DNA from 2 places in the Streptomyces sp. NPDC001406 genome. Region 2 is predicted to be linked to the other one. Evidence: predicted binding sites of a transcription regulator. Region 2 holds the regulator's gene; the other holds the start of a gene.

What was found. The regulator HrcA, encoded in region 2, represses chaperone genes, less so after heat shock. The targets are predictions, from matches to a motif close to TTNGCACTCNGNNNNNCNGAGTGCNAA.
Region 1: groL (chaperonin GroEL) is a predicted target of HrcA. The motif match lies at 3,702-3,728, and genes of this name have one in related genera.

The regions. Positions count from the first base shown of each region.
Region 1 covers NZ_JBIAWG010000023.1:143,616-149,292, forward strand. The annotation lists gene ACFY1J_RS40750 (glucosyl-3-phosphoglycerate synthase) at 1-858, opposite strand, end outside; SAM riboswitch class I at 988-1,129, shown strand; gene thrC (threonine synthase) at 1,147-2,430, shown strand; gene ACFY1J_RS40760 (MoaD/ThiS family protein) at 2,605-2,880, shown strand; gene ACFY1J_RS40765 (cold-shock protein) at 3,312-3,518, shown strand; gene groL (chaperonin GroEL) at 3,891-5,513, shown strand; gene ACFY1J_RS40775 (hypothetical protein) at 5,599-5,677, opposite strand, start outside.
Region 2 covers NZ_JBIAWG010000001.1:551,067-556,743, forward strand. The annotation lists gene hemW (radical SAM family heme chaperone HemW) at 1-154, shown strand, start outside; gene ACFY1J_RS02410 (Uma2 family endonuclease) at 258-848, shown strand; gene ACFY1J_RS02415 (DUF3097 domain-containing protein) at 826-1,635, opposite strand; gene ACFY1J_RS02420 (MBL fold metallo-hydrolase) at 1,670-2,392, opposite strand; gene hrcA (heat-inducible transcriptional repressor HrcA) at 2,558-3,574, shown strand; gene dnaJ (molecular chaperone DnaJ) at 3,575-4,711, shown strand; gene ACFY1J_RS02435 (nitronate monooxygenase) at 4,811-5,677, shown strand, end outside.

The DNA.
Region 1 (5,677 bases), on a different contig from region 2:
GCCGTCCTCGCCCCGCTCGAACTGGGTGAGGGAAGGACGGATGAGGTGGCCTCGGGCCAGCCTCAGCTGCGCCGTCCGGTAGATCGCCGCCGCCATCCGGCCCAGCGCCTGCCCGTCCTGGTGCCGGTGCTTGCGCACCCCCACGTCGACCTGCGCGAGGGCGTCCAGGCCCACCAGGTGCAGGGCGTCGACCAGCATGCCCAGCTCCACGCCGTAGCCGACGGGGAACGGGAGCTGTTCCAGCAGGGAGCGGCGGGCCGCGTACTCGCCGCCGAGCGGCTGCACGAAGCCGGCCAGCTGCGGCCAGTGCATGTTCAGCAGCGGGCGCGCCATCAGCTCGGTGACCCGGCCGCCCTGGCCCGTCGCCCCGCCCAGTGGGCGGTCGTACATCGCCTTGACCAGGTCGACTCCCGGGTCGGTCAGCAGCGGGCCGACGATCCCGGAGACGAAGTCGGAGGAGAACTCCCTCAGGTCGGCGTCGATGAAGCAGACGATGTCCCCGCTCGTGACCAGCAGGGAACGCCACAGGACCTCCCCCTTGCCGGGAACGGCCGGAATGCGCGGCAGGATGTCGTCGCGGTGGACGACCCTGGCGCCCGCGGCGGCGGCCACCGCGGAGGTGCGGTCGGTGGATCCGGAGTCGACGACGACGATCTCGTCGACGAGCGGGACCTGCTGCATGAGATCGTGGCGGATCACGGCGACGATGTCACCGACCGTCTCCTCCTCGTTGAGCGCGGGCAGCACCACGGACACCGACTGACCCGTCCGCTGCTTGGCGGCGAGGATCTTGTGGAGGGGGCGATCGGTCACGGACCAGGAGCGGGTGGCCAGCCAGCGCTCGACTTCTTCCAGCACAGTCAGCGGCTCCTCACGTTGTCTCGCGGTTCGGACGACTATCTCAACTGTCCTGGCCTTCGGTTACAGTCTTGAACAACGCCGATGACCATCGCATGTCGAGGGTCGTGGGCGTTTACAACCACATACAGCTCATCCAGAGGGGCAGAGGGACACGGCCCGATGAAGCCCCGGCAACCCTCCAGTCGGTTCTCGTTCTCCAGCGAGGCTCCCGGCTAGGGAAGGTGCCAAATCCGTCTCACGGCGAGATGCGTCGTGAGGAAGATGAGGAGAAAGGGCCTCGCCTCCATGGCTGTGCAGACAGTTGCAAGCACCAGCAATCCCACCGTAGACCTCGGCCCGGCCGCTGCCCTGAGCTGTCGCGAGTGCGGTCACCGGGTACCGCTCGGACCGGTGTTCGCCTGCGAGGAGTGTTTCGGCCCGCTTGAGATCGCGTACGACTTCTCGGCGTACGAAACCGAGGAACTCCGCAGGCGCATCGAGGCGGGCCCCGCGAACATCTGGCGCTACGCGCCGCTGCTGCCCGTCCCCGCGGACGTGGCCGACAAGCCGAACCTGAACCCGGGCTGGACCAAGCTCGTCAAGGCCGACAACCTGGCGCGCGAGCTCGGTGTGACCGGCGGGCTCTATGTGAAGGACGACTCCGGCAACCCGACGCACTCCTTCAAGGACCGCGTCGTCGCCCAGGCCCTGGAGGCCGCCCGCGCCTTCGGCTTCACCACCCTGTCCTGCTCCTCCACGGGCAACCTCGCCGGTGCCGTCGGCGCCGCGGCCGCCCGCGCCGGCCTCCGCTCCTGCGTGTTCATCCCGCACGACCTGGAGCAGGGCAAGGTCGTCATGGCCGCGATCTACGGCGGCAACCTCGTCGGCATCGAGGGCAACTACGACGACGTGAACCGCTTCTGCTCCGAGCTGATCGGCGACCCGGCCGGCGAGGGCTGGGGCTTCGTCAACGTCAACCTGCGGCCGTACTACGCGGAGGGCTCCAAGACCCTGGCGTACGAGATCTGCGAGCAGCTCGGCTGGCGGCTGCCCGACCAGATCGTGGTCCCCATCGCCTCCGGCTCCCAGCTCACCAAGGTCGACAAGGGTCTGCAGGAGCTGATCAAGCTCGGGCTGGTCGAGGACCGGCCCTACAAGATCTTCGGCGCCCAGGCCGAGGGCTGCTCGCCGGTGTCCGTGGCCTTCAAGGGCGGGCACGACGTGGTCCGCCCGCAGAAGCCGAACACCATCGCCAAGTCCCTGGCCATCGGCAACCCGGCCGACGGGCCGTACGTCCTCGACATCGCGCGCCGCACCGGCGGCGCGGTGGAGGATGTGACGGACGAGCAGGTCGTGGACGCCATCAAGCTGCTGGCGCGTACCGAGGGCATCTTCGCCGAGACGGCGGGCGGTGTGACGGTGGGCGTGACGCAGAAGCTCATCAAGGACGGCGTCCTCGACCCGGCCAAGACCACCGTCGTCCTCAACACGGGCGACGGCCTGAAGACGTTGGACGCGGTGGCCGGTACGGGGCTCACCGCGACCATTCGTCCCAACCTTGAGTCGTTCCGAGAGGCCGGCCTCGCTTGACCTCCTCCTCGGAGTCCCGAGGAGTCCGGCGGTCGCCCGTCGGGCTTCCTGCTTCACGGCCGACTGCCCCCGGGACGAACCCGAGCCGAGGTCTTACGTCAGCTCCACAGGCCGAAACCGCCGGCCCGGCGGCCGATACGCACGTAGTCACATCGTCACCGGAGGTCTAATCGCATGAGCGTGACCGTTCGCATCCCCACCATCCTGCGCACCTACACGGGCGGCCAGGCCGAGGTCCAGGCCGAGGGCGCGACCCTCGCCGAGGTCATCGAGAGCCTGGAGAAGAACCACACGGGGATCGCCGCCCGTGTCCTGGACGACCAGGGCAAGCTGCGCCGCTTCGTCAATGTGTACGTCAACGACGACGACGTCCGCTTCGAGCAGGGCCTGGAGACGGCGACCCCCGACGGCTCGGGTGTCTCCATCATTCCGGCCGTCGCCGGCGGCTGATCATTACCGTGGGTAACTGCAGTTACCGAGTGTTCATCTGATTGCCTCCTCCGTGAGAGAAGCGGAGGGGGCAATTCAGTGTGATTGAGCGCGGTACAGTTGGGGAACTCGCTCCCGATCTCCGGGTCGGAAGCCCTGGATTCATGCCGTAGGCCCGACAAGAAGTAGCCAAAGTGTGCGGGCTTTCTGCGGCTTTTATACCTTTTGCAGGGCCCGACTTGCCCTGAATTCAGGCGAATTCTCGCCACATTCCGGACCGGTCGCGTCCAGAATTCTCGTCCGATTGACCTGTTGCAGACGGCAGTTGGACAGATACATTCAGCCGCGGTCGACGCGTTCCGGCGCACGCCCCCAAGCCAATGGGGGGTGAGGTCTGACCCGGATCCGCGAGGTGTGGATCTGTGCAAGGGCCAGTAATAGGGGAGTTAGGCATGGCTCAGGGCACCGTCAAGTGGTTCAACGCGGAGAAGGGGTACGGCTTCATCGCGGTCGACGGTGGTGCGGATGTTTTCGTCCACTACAGCGCGATCCAGATGGACGGCTACCGCACCCTGGAAGAGGGACAGCGGGTCGACTTCGAGATCTCGCAGGGCCAGAAGGGCCCGCAGGCGGACATGGTCCGGCTGGCGACCAGCTGAAGCACGCGTCGACTGACACCGACGTTCTGTTCATCTTCGAAGGGCCCGTACCTCCCGGGGTACGGGCCCTTCGGTCTGCCCAGGCGCCATGACTCCGCTGCCCACCTGCGGATCTCCCGAGCCGCTTGCGCCCGCCCGTCGCCCGACCACCACCCCTCAAGGGGCCCGCTACGCGGGCGCTGTCTTGCACTCGGACGGGGCGAGTGCTAATCATTGGCGTTAGCACTCTGAAGGTGAGAGTGACAAAAGAAGGACCGGGTCGGTGAGGCCGCGGAGCGGGTGGGGCAAGGAACCACCGGCCCGTGGGCCGTCCGTCGCGGGCGCGGGCGCGGTCCGAAGGAATCACCCCCAGTCCTGGAGGGACCACTTCACATGGCCAAGATCATCGCGTTCGACGAGGAGGCGCGGCGCGGCCTCGAGCGCGGCATGAACCAGCTCGCGGACGCCGTGAAGGTGACGCTCGGCCCCAAGGGCCGCAACGTCGTCCTCGAGAAGAAGTGGGGCGCCCCCACGATCACCAACGATGGTGTCTCCATCGCCAAGGAGATCGAGCTCGAGGACCCGTTCGAGAAGATCGGCGCCGAGCTGGTCAAGGAAGTCGCCAAGAAGACGGACGACGTCGCCGGTGACGGTACGACCACCGCGACCGTTCTTGCCCAGGCCCTGGTCAAGGAGGGCCTGCGCAACGTAGCCGCCGGCGCCAACCCGATGGCCCTCAAGCGCGGTATCGAGAAGGCCGTCGAGGCCGTCTCCGCCGCCCTGCTGGAGCAGGCCAAGGACGTCGAGACCAAGGAGCAGATCGCCTCCACGGCCTCCATCTCCGCCGCCGACACCCAGATCGGCGAGCTCATCGCCGAGGCCATGGACAAGGTCGGCAAGGAAGGCGTCATCACCGTCGAGGAGTCCCAGACCTTCGGTCTGGAGCTGGAGCTCACCGAGGGTATGCGCTTCGACAAGGGCTACATCTCGGCGTACTTCGCCACCGACATGGAGCGGATGGAGGCGTCGCTCGACGACCCGTACATCCTCATCGCCAACTCCAAGATCGGCTCCGTCAAGGACCTGCTCCCGCTCCTGGAGAAGGTCATGCAGTCGGGCAAGCCGCTGCTGATCATCGCCGAGGACGTCGAGGGCGAGGCCCTGTCGACCCTGGTCGTCAACAAGATCCGTGGCACCTTCAAGTCCGTCGCCGTCAAGGCCCCGGGCTTCGGTGACCGCCGCAAGGCCATGCTCGGCGACATCGCCATCCTCACGGGCGGCGAGGTCATCTCCGAGGAGGTCGGCCTCAAGCTGGAGAACGCGACCCTGGACCTCCTGGGCCGCGCCCGCAAGGTCGTCATCACCAAGGACGAGACCACCATCGTCGACGGTGCCGGCTCCTCCGACCAGGTCAACGGCCGGGTCAACCAGATCCGCGCCGAGATCGAGAACAGCGACTCCGACTACGACCGCGAGAAGCTGCAGGAGCGCCTGGCGAAGCTCGCCGGCGGTGTCGCGGTCATCAAGGCCGGTGCCGCCACCGAGGTGGAGCTCAAGGAGCGCAAGCACCGCATCGAGGACGCCGTCCGCAACGCCAAGGCGGCCGTCGAGGAGGGCATCGTCGCCGGTGGTGGCGTGGCCCTGCTCCAGGCCTCCCAGGTGTTCGAGAAGCTGGAGCTGCAGGGTGACGAGGCGACCGGCGCCCAGGCCGTGAAGCTCGCGCTCGAGGCTCCGCTGAAGCAGATCGCCGTCAACGCCGGCCTCGAGGGCGGTGTCGTGGTGGAGAAGGTGCGCAACCTGACCCCGGGCCACGGCCTGAACGCCGCGACCGGCGAGTACGTCGACCTGGTCAAGGAAGGCATCATCGACCCGGCGAAGGTGACCCGTTCCGCGCTGCAGAACGCCGCCTCCATCGCCGCGCTGTTCCTCACCACCGAGGCCGTCATCGCCGACAAGCCGGAGAAGGCCGCCGCGGCCGCTCCGGGCGGCATGCCGGGCGGTGACATGGACTTCTGATCGACCGGTTCCGGTTGATCGCCTGTCCTACGGACCGAGGGCGGCACTTCCAGCTTCTGGCTGGGGGTGCCGCCCTCGGGCGTTTTCAGCCGGCGTAGTCCTTGAGGTCCTCGGTGTCGAGGGTGACGTCGACCGGGGAGGGGAGTGCGACGGTGGCGCCCCAG
Region 2 (5,677 bases):
GCTGGAGCTGCTGCGCGAGGAGGGCCTCGCGGCTTCGCGCCGGGCACTGATGGACGGGCTGCTGCAGGAGGGGCCGTACGGGGAGGGGCGGGCGGTGCTGACGTTGCGGGGGAGGCTGCTGGCGGATGCGGTGGTCAGGGACCTGGTGGACTGATCACTCGGCGGGGTGAATCACTGCGGAACGCCGGTTCGGTCCCTAACCTGGTTCGTAGGCTGCCGCCGTAATTAACGGTGGCGGAAACCGGAGGGCTGCGGAGATGACCGCTGTGGACGACCGACCGATGACCACCGGCATCGTGAAGATCTTCGAGAACCTTGAGGTTCCCGAGGGCTTCAAAGTCGAGCTCCTCCGGGGGGTAATTGTGATGATGGCGGGGCCAGATGTGGCCCACAACGACATTGTGGAGGCGGTCCAGGACCAGGTCCCCCGGCGAGACTGGCGTCGACTCCAGACACAGGACATCGCCATCCTCGAGGAAACCAGCCAGCCACAGCCCGACCTTGTGGTAATCGAGCGAGGGGTCGGGCCCGAGCATGGAAGGCTGATGCCGTCCGAGGTCATCACCTTGCTGGTGGAAGTGGTCTCCAAGACGAGCGTGGACCGAGACTATGGGGTCAAGCGTTCGATCTACGCGGCGGCAAAAATCCCCGCCTATTTCATCATCGACCCCGTCATGGCCCAATGCGTACTGCTCACCGAGCCCGTGGGACGTGGAGAGGACGCGGACTACCGACGCCAGCGAATTACCAAGTTCGGCGACCGTACGCCATTGGAGCCTCTCGGCCTCGAACTGGACACCAGCGAATTCGCCACGTACGAGAACGTCAGGCCCCACCGCTACCCGTGACGAAGTCGATCAGCTCCTCCACCCTCCCCAGCAACTCCGGCTCCAGGTCCTTGTAGGACCGCACCCGCGACAGAATCCCCTGCCAAGCCGCCCCCGTGTTCTCCGGCCAGCCCAGCGCCCGGCACACGCCCGTCTTCCAGTCCTGGCCGTGCGGGATGCGCGGCCAGGCCGCGATGCCCAGGGACGCCGGCTTCACCGCCTCCCAGATGTCGATGTACGGGTGGCCCACCACCAGCGCGTGCTCGCTCGTCACCGACTCCGCGATCCGCCACTCCTTCGTACCCGGCACCAGGTGGTCCACGAGAACGCCCAGCCGCGCGTCCGGGCCCGGGGCGAAGTCCGCCACGATCGACGGCAGGTCGTCCACGCCCTCCAGGTACTCCACGACCACGCCCTCGATGCGCAGGTCGTCGCCCCACACCTTCTCGACCAGCTCCGCGTCGTGCCGGCCCTCGACGTAGATGCGGCCGGCGCGGGCGACACGCGCGCGTGCGCCGGGGACGGCGACCGAGCCGGAAGCGGTACGGGTGGGACGTACCGGCGCCGTCGAACGCCGCACCAGCGTCACCACCCTGCCCTCCAGCAGGAAGCCGCGCGGCTCCAGCGGGAACACCCGGTGCTTGCCGAAGCGGTCCTCCAGCGTCACCGTGCCCGCCTCGCAGCGGATCACCGCGCCGCAGAAGCCGGTGCCGGGCTCCTCCACCACCAGACCGGGGTCCGCCGGGACCTCCGGGACCGGCTTGGGCTTCTTCCAGGGCGGGGTCAGGTCCGGCGAGTACTGGCGCATTCGGATGACGATAGGAGAACCGCCGTACCCCCGCTCACGACACGCCGAAACGCGCCGCCAGCTCGTCGCGCTGCCGTCGGACGAAGCCCGCGTCGACCACCGCTCCGTGGCCGGGGACGTACAGCGCGTCCTCGCCGCCGAGGGCGAGCAGCCGGTCGAGGGCCGCGGGCCACCGCGACGGTACGGCGTCGGGGCCGGCCTGGGGCTCGCCGGACTCCTCGACGAGGTCGCCGCAGAACACCACCTCGGGGTCGCCCGGAACCAGGACCGCCAGGTCATGGGCGGTGTGTCCCGGTCCGACGTTCGCCAGCAGCACCTGGCGGCCCCCGCTCAGGTCCAGCGTCCACTCGCCGGAGACCGGATGACGGGGCAGGACAAGGGCATCGGCCGCTTCCTCCGCCTCCCGGGCGGGCAGCCCGTTGCGGATCGCGTCCCGGCGCAGTTCCTCCCGCTCGTACGCGAACACCGCGTCCGTGCCGACCGCGGCGAACACCTCCGCGCCCGCGAACGCCGCCGCACCGAAGACATGGTCGAAGTGGGGGTGGGTGAGCGCAAGATGGGTCACACGGTGACCGGCGAGCTGCTGCGCCCGCGCGCGCAACCACGCGCCCTCCCCGAGGCTCGACCCGGCGTCCACCACCAGCGCCGTACCCTCACCGAGAACCAGCCCCGCCGTGCAGTCCCAGCCAGGCAGTCGGCACCTGCCCACCCCGGCGGCCACCCGCTCCCACCCCAGCTCTTCCCAAGTCACCGTCATACGGCGACGCTATCCGTGACGGCCACCACGGGCACGAAGGCGCATGACCGGCCTTGCCCGGGGCGTACCCCACCGCCGTACACTGGGCCGGGGAACTCTGGCACTCGGACGAGCAGAGTGCCAGGCAGAGCGTCAAGATCACGACATTTCTGGAGGTGTGCGCGAATGCTGAGCGAACGCAGGCTCCAAGTGCTGCGCGCCATCGTCCAGGACTATGTCGGCACGGAGGAGCCGGTCGGCTCCAAGGCGCTGACCGAGCGGCACAACCTCGGTGTGTCCCCGGCGACCGTCCGCAATGACATGGCGGCCCTGGAGGACGAGGGCTTCATCGCCCAGCCGCACACCAGCGCGGGGCGGATTCCGACGGACAAGGGCTATCGGCTGTTCGTCGACAAACTCGCCGGCGTCAAGCCGATGAGCGCCCCCGAACGGCGGGCGATCCAGAACTTCCTCGACGGCGCCGTCGACCTGGACGACGTCGTGGCACGCACGGTCCGGCTGCTCGCCCAGCTCACCCGGCAGGTCGCCGTCGTGCAGTACCCCTCCCTGACCCGGTCGACCGTGCGGCACGTGGAGCTGCTGTCGCTCGCGCCCGCGCGGGTGATGCTCGTGCTGATCACGGACACCGGCCGGGTCGAGCAGCGGATGGTCGACTGCCCGGCACCCTTCGGGGAATCGTCCCTGGCGGATCTGCGGGCGCGGCTGAACAGCCGGGTCGCGGGCCGTCGTTTCACGGACGTGCCCCAGCTGGTCGAGGACCTGCCGGACGCCTTCGAGGTCGAGGACCGAGGCACGGTCTCGACGGTGCTCTCCACCCTGCTGGAGACGCTCGTCGAGGAGAACGAGGAGCGACTGATGATCGGCGGCACCGCCAATCTGACCCGCTTCGGACATGACTTTCCCCTCACGATCCGGCCCGTCCTGGAGGCACTGGAGGAGCAGGTCGTGCTCCTCAAGCTCCTCGGCGAGGCCAAGGATCCGGGTGTGATCGTGCGCATCGGGCACGAGATCGCCCATGAGGGACTCAACTCCACGTCCGTCGTGTCGGTCGGTTACGGTTCGGGCGGCGAGGCAGTCGCCAAGCTCGGCGTGGTCGGACCGACCCGCATGGATTACCCGGGAACGATGGGAGCGGTACGCGCAGTGGCACGTTACGTCGGACAGATCCTGGCGGAGTCGTAAGTGGCCACGGACTACTACGCCGTTCTCGGCGTGCGTCGCGACGCGTCGCAGGAAGAGATCAAGAAGGCCTTCCGCCGGCTCGCGCGCGAGCTGCACCCGGACGTGAACCCGGATCCGAAGACCCAGGAGCGGTTCAAGGAGATCAACGCCGCTTACGAGGTGCTGTCGGACCCGCAGAAGAAGCAGGTCTACGACCTCGGCGGCGACCCGCTCTCGCAGGCCGGCGGGGCCGGTGCGGGCGGCTTCGGGGCCGGTGGCTTCGGCAACTTCTCCGACATCATGGACGCGTTCTTCGGTACGGCGTCGCAGCGCGGGCCGCGCTCGCGTACCCGCCGGGGCCAGGACGCGATGATCCGTATCGAGGTCGAGCTGGACGAAGCGGCCTTCGGTACGACGAAGGACATCCAGGTCGACACGGCCGTCGTCTGCAACACCTGCAACGGTGAGGGCGCCGCGCCGGGCACCACCGCCCAGACGTGTGACATGTGCCGCGGCCGCGGTGAGGTGTCGCAGGTGACCCGGTCCTTCCTGGGCCAGGTCATGACGTCCCGCCCGTGCCCCCAGTGCCAGGGCTTCGGCACCGTGGTGCCCACCCCGTGCCCGGAGTGCGCCGGCGACGGCCGCGTGCGGTCCCGCCGCACCCTCACGGTCAAGATCCCGGCCGGTGTGGACAACGGCACGCGCATCCAGCTCGCCGGTGAGGGCGAGGTCGGCCCCGGCGGCGGTCCCGCCGGTGACCTGTACGTCGAGATCCACGAGCTGCCGCACGCCATGTTCCAGCGGCGCGGCGACGACCTGCACTGCACGGTGACGCTCCCGATGACGGCGGCGGCGCTCGGCACCAAGGTCCCGCTGGAGACCCTGGACGGCCTCGAAGAGGTCGACATCCGCCCGGGCACCCAGTCCGGCCAGTCGATCCCGCTGCACGGCCGGGGCGTCACGCATCTGCGCGGCGGCGGCCGGGGCGACCTCGTGGTCCACGTCGAGGTCCAGACCCCGAACAAGCTGGACCCCGAGCAGGAGCGCCTGCTGCGCGAGCTGGCCAAGCTGCGCGGCGAGGAACGGCCCCAGGGCCAGTTCCAGCCGGGGCAGCAGGGGCTGTTCTCTCGGCTGAAGGATGCCTTCAACGGTCGCTGACGGGTCGGGCGACGGTCGCCGATCCGGCCGCATGCCAATGGCGTATGCCAAGGGAAGGCCGGATTCGGACTTGATCGGAGGACGTGACAACATGCCGTCATGTCCTCCGCACTGACCGATCTCTTCCCTCATCCGATCGTGCAGGCCCCCATGGCGGGCGGTATCTCCGTCCCGCAGCTCGCGGCAGCCGTGTCCGATGCGGGCGGTCTCGGATTCCTCGCCGCCGGATACAAGACCGCCGACGGCCTGTACCAGGAGATCAAGCAGCTGCGCGGACTCACCAACCGCCCCTTCGGCGTGAACCTCTTCATGCCGCAGCCGGAGTACGCCGACCCGTCGGCCGTGGAGGTCTACGCCCACCAGCTGGCCGGCGAGGCCGCCTGGTACGAGATCGAGCTCGGCGACCCGGACAGCGGCCGCGACGACGGCTACGACGTCAAGCTCGCCGTGCTCCTCGACAACCCGGTGCCGGTGGTCTCCTTCCACTTCGGCGTCCCCACCCGTGAGGTGCTGGAGTCCTTCCGCCGCGCGGGCACCCTCACCCTGGTCACCGCGACCACCGCCGAGGAGGCCCTCGCCGTGCAGCGGGCCGGCGCCGACGCGGTGATCGCGCAGGGCGTGGAGGCCGGCGGACACCAGGGCACCCACCGCGACATCCCGGAGAGCGACTGCGCGGGCATCGGACTGCTCTCCCTCGTCGCGCAGATCCGCGAGACCGTGGACCTCCCGATCGTCGCGGCCGGCGGCATCATGCGCGGCGGTCAGATCGCCGCCGCCCTCGCGGCGGGCGCGAGCGCGGCCCAGCTCGGCACCGCGTTCCTCGCGACCCCCGAGTCCGGTGCGAACGCCCTGCACAAGCGGGCGCTGACCAGCCCGCTCTTCGCCCATACGGAGCTGACCCGCGCGTTCTCCGGCCGACCGGCCCGCGGCCTGGTCAACCGCTTCATGCGCGAGCACGGGCCGTAT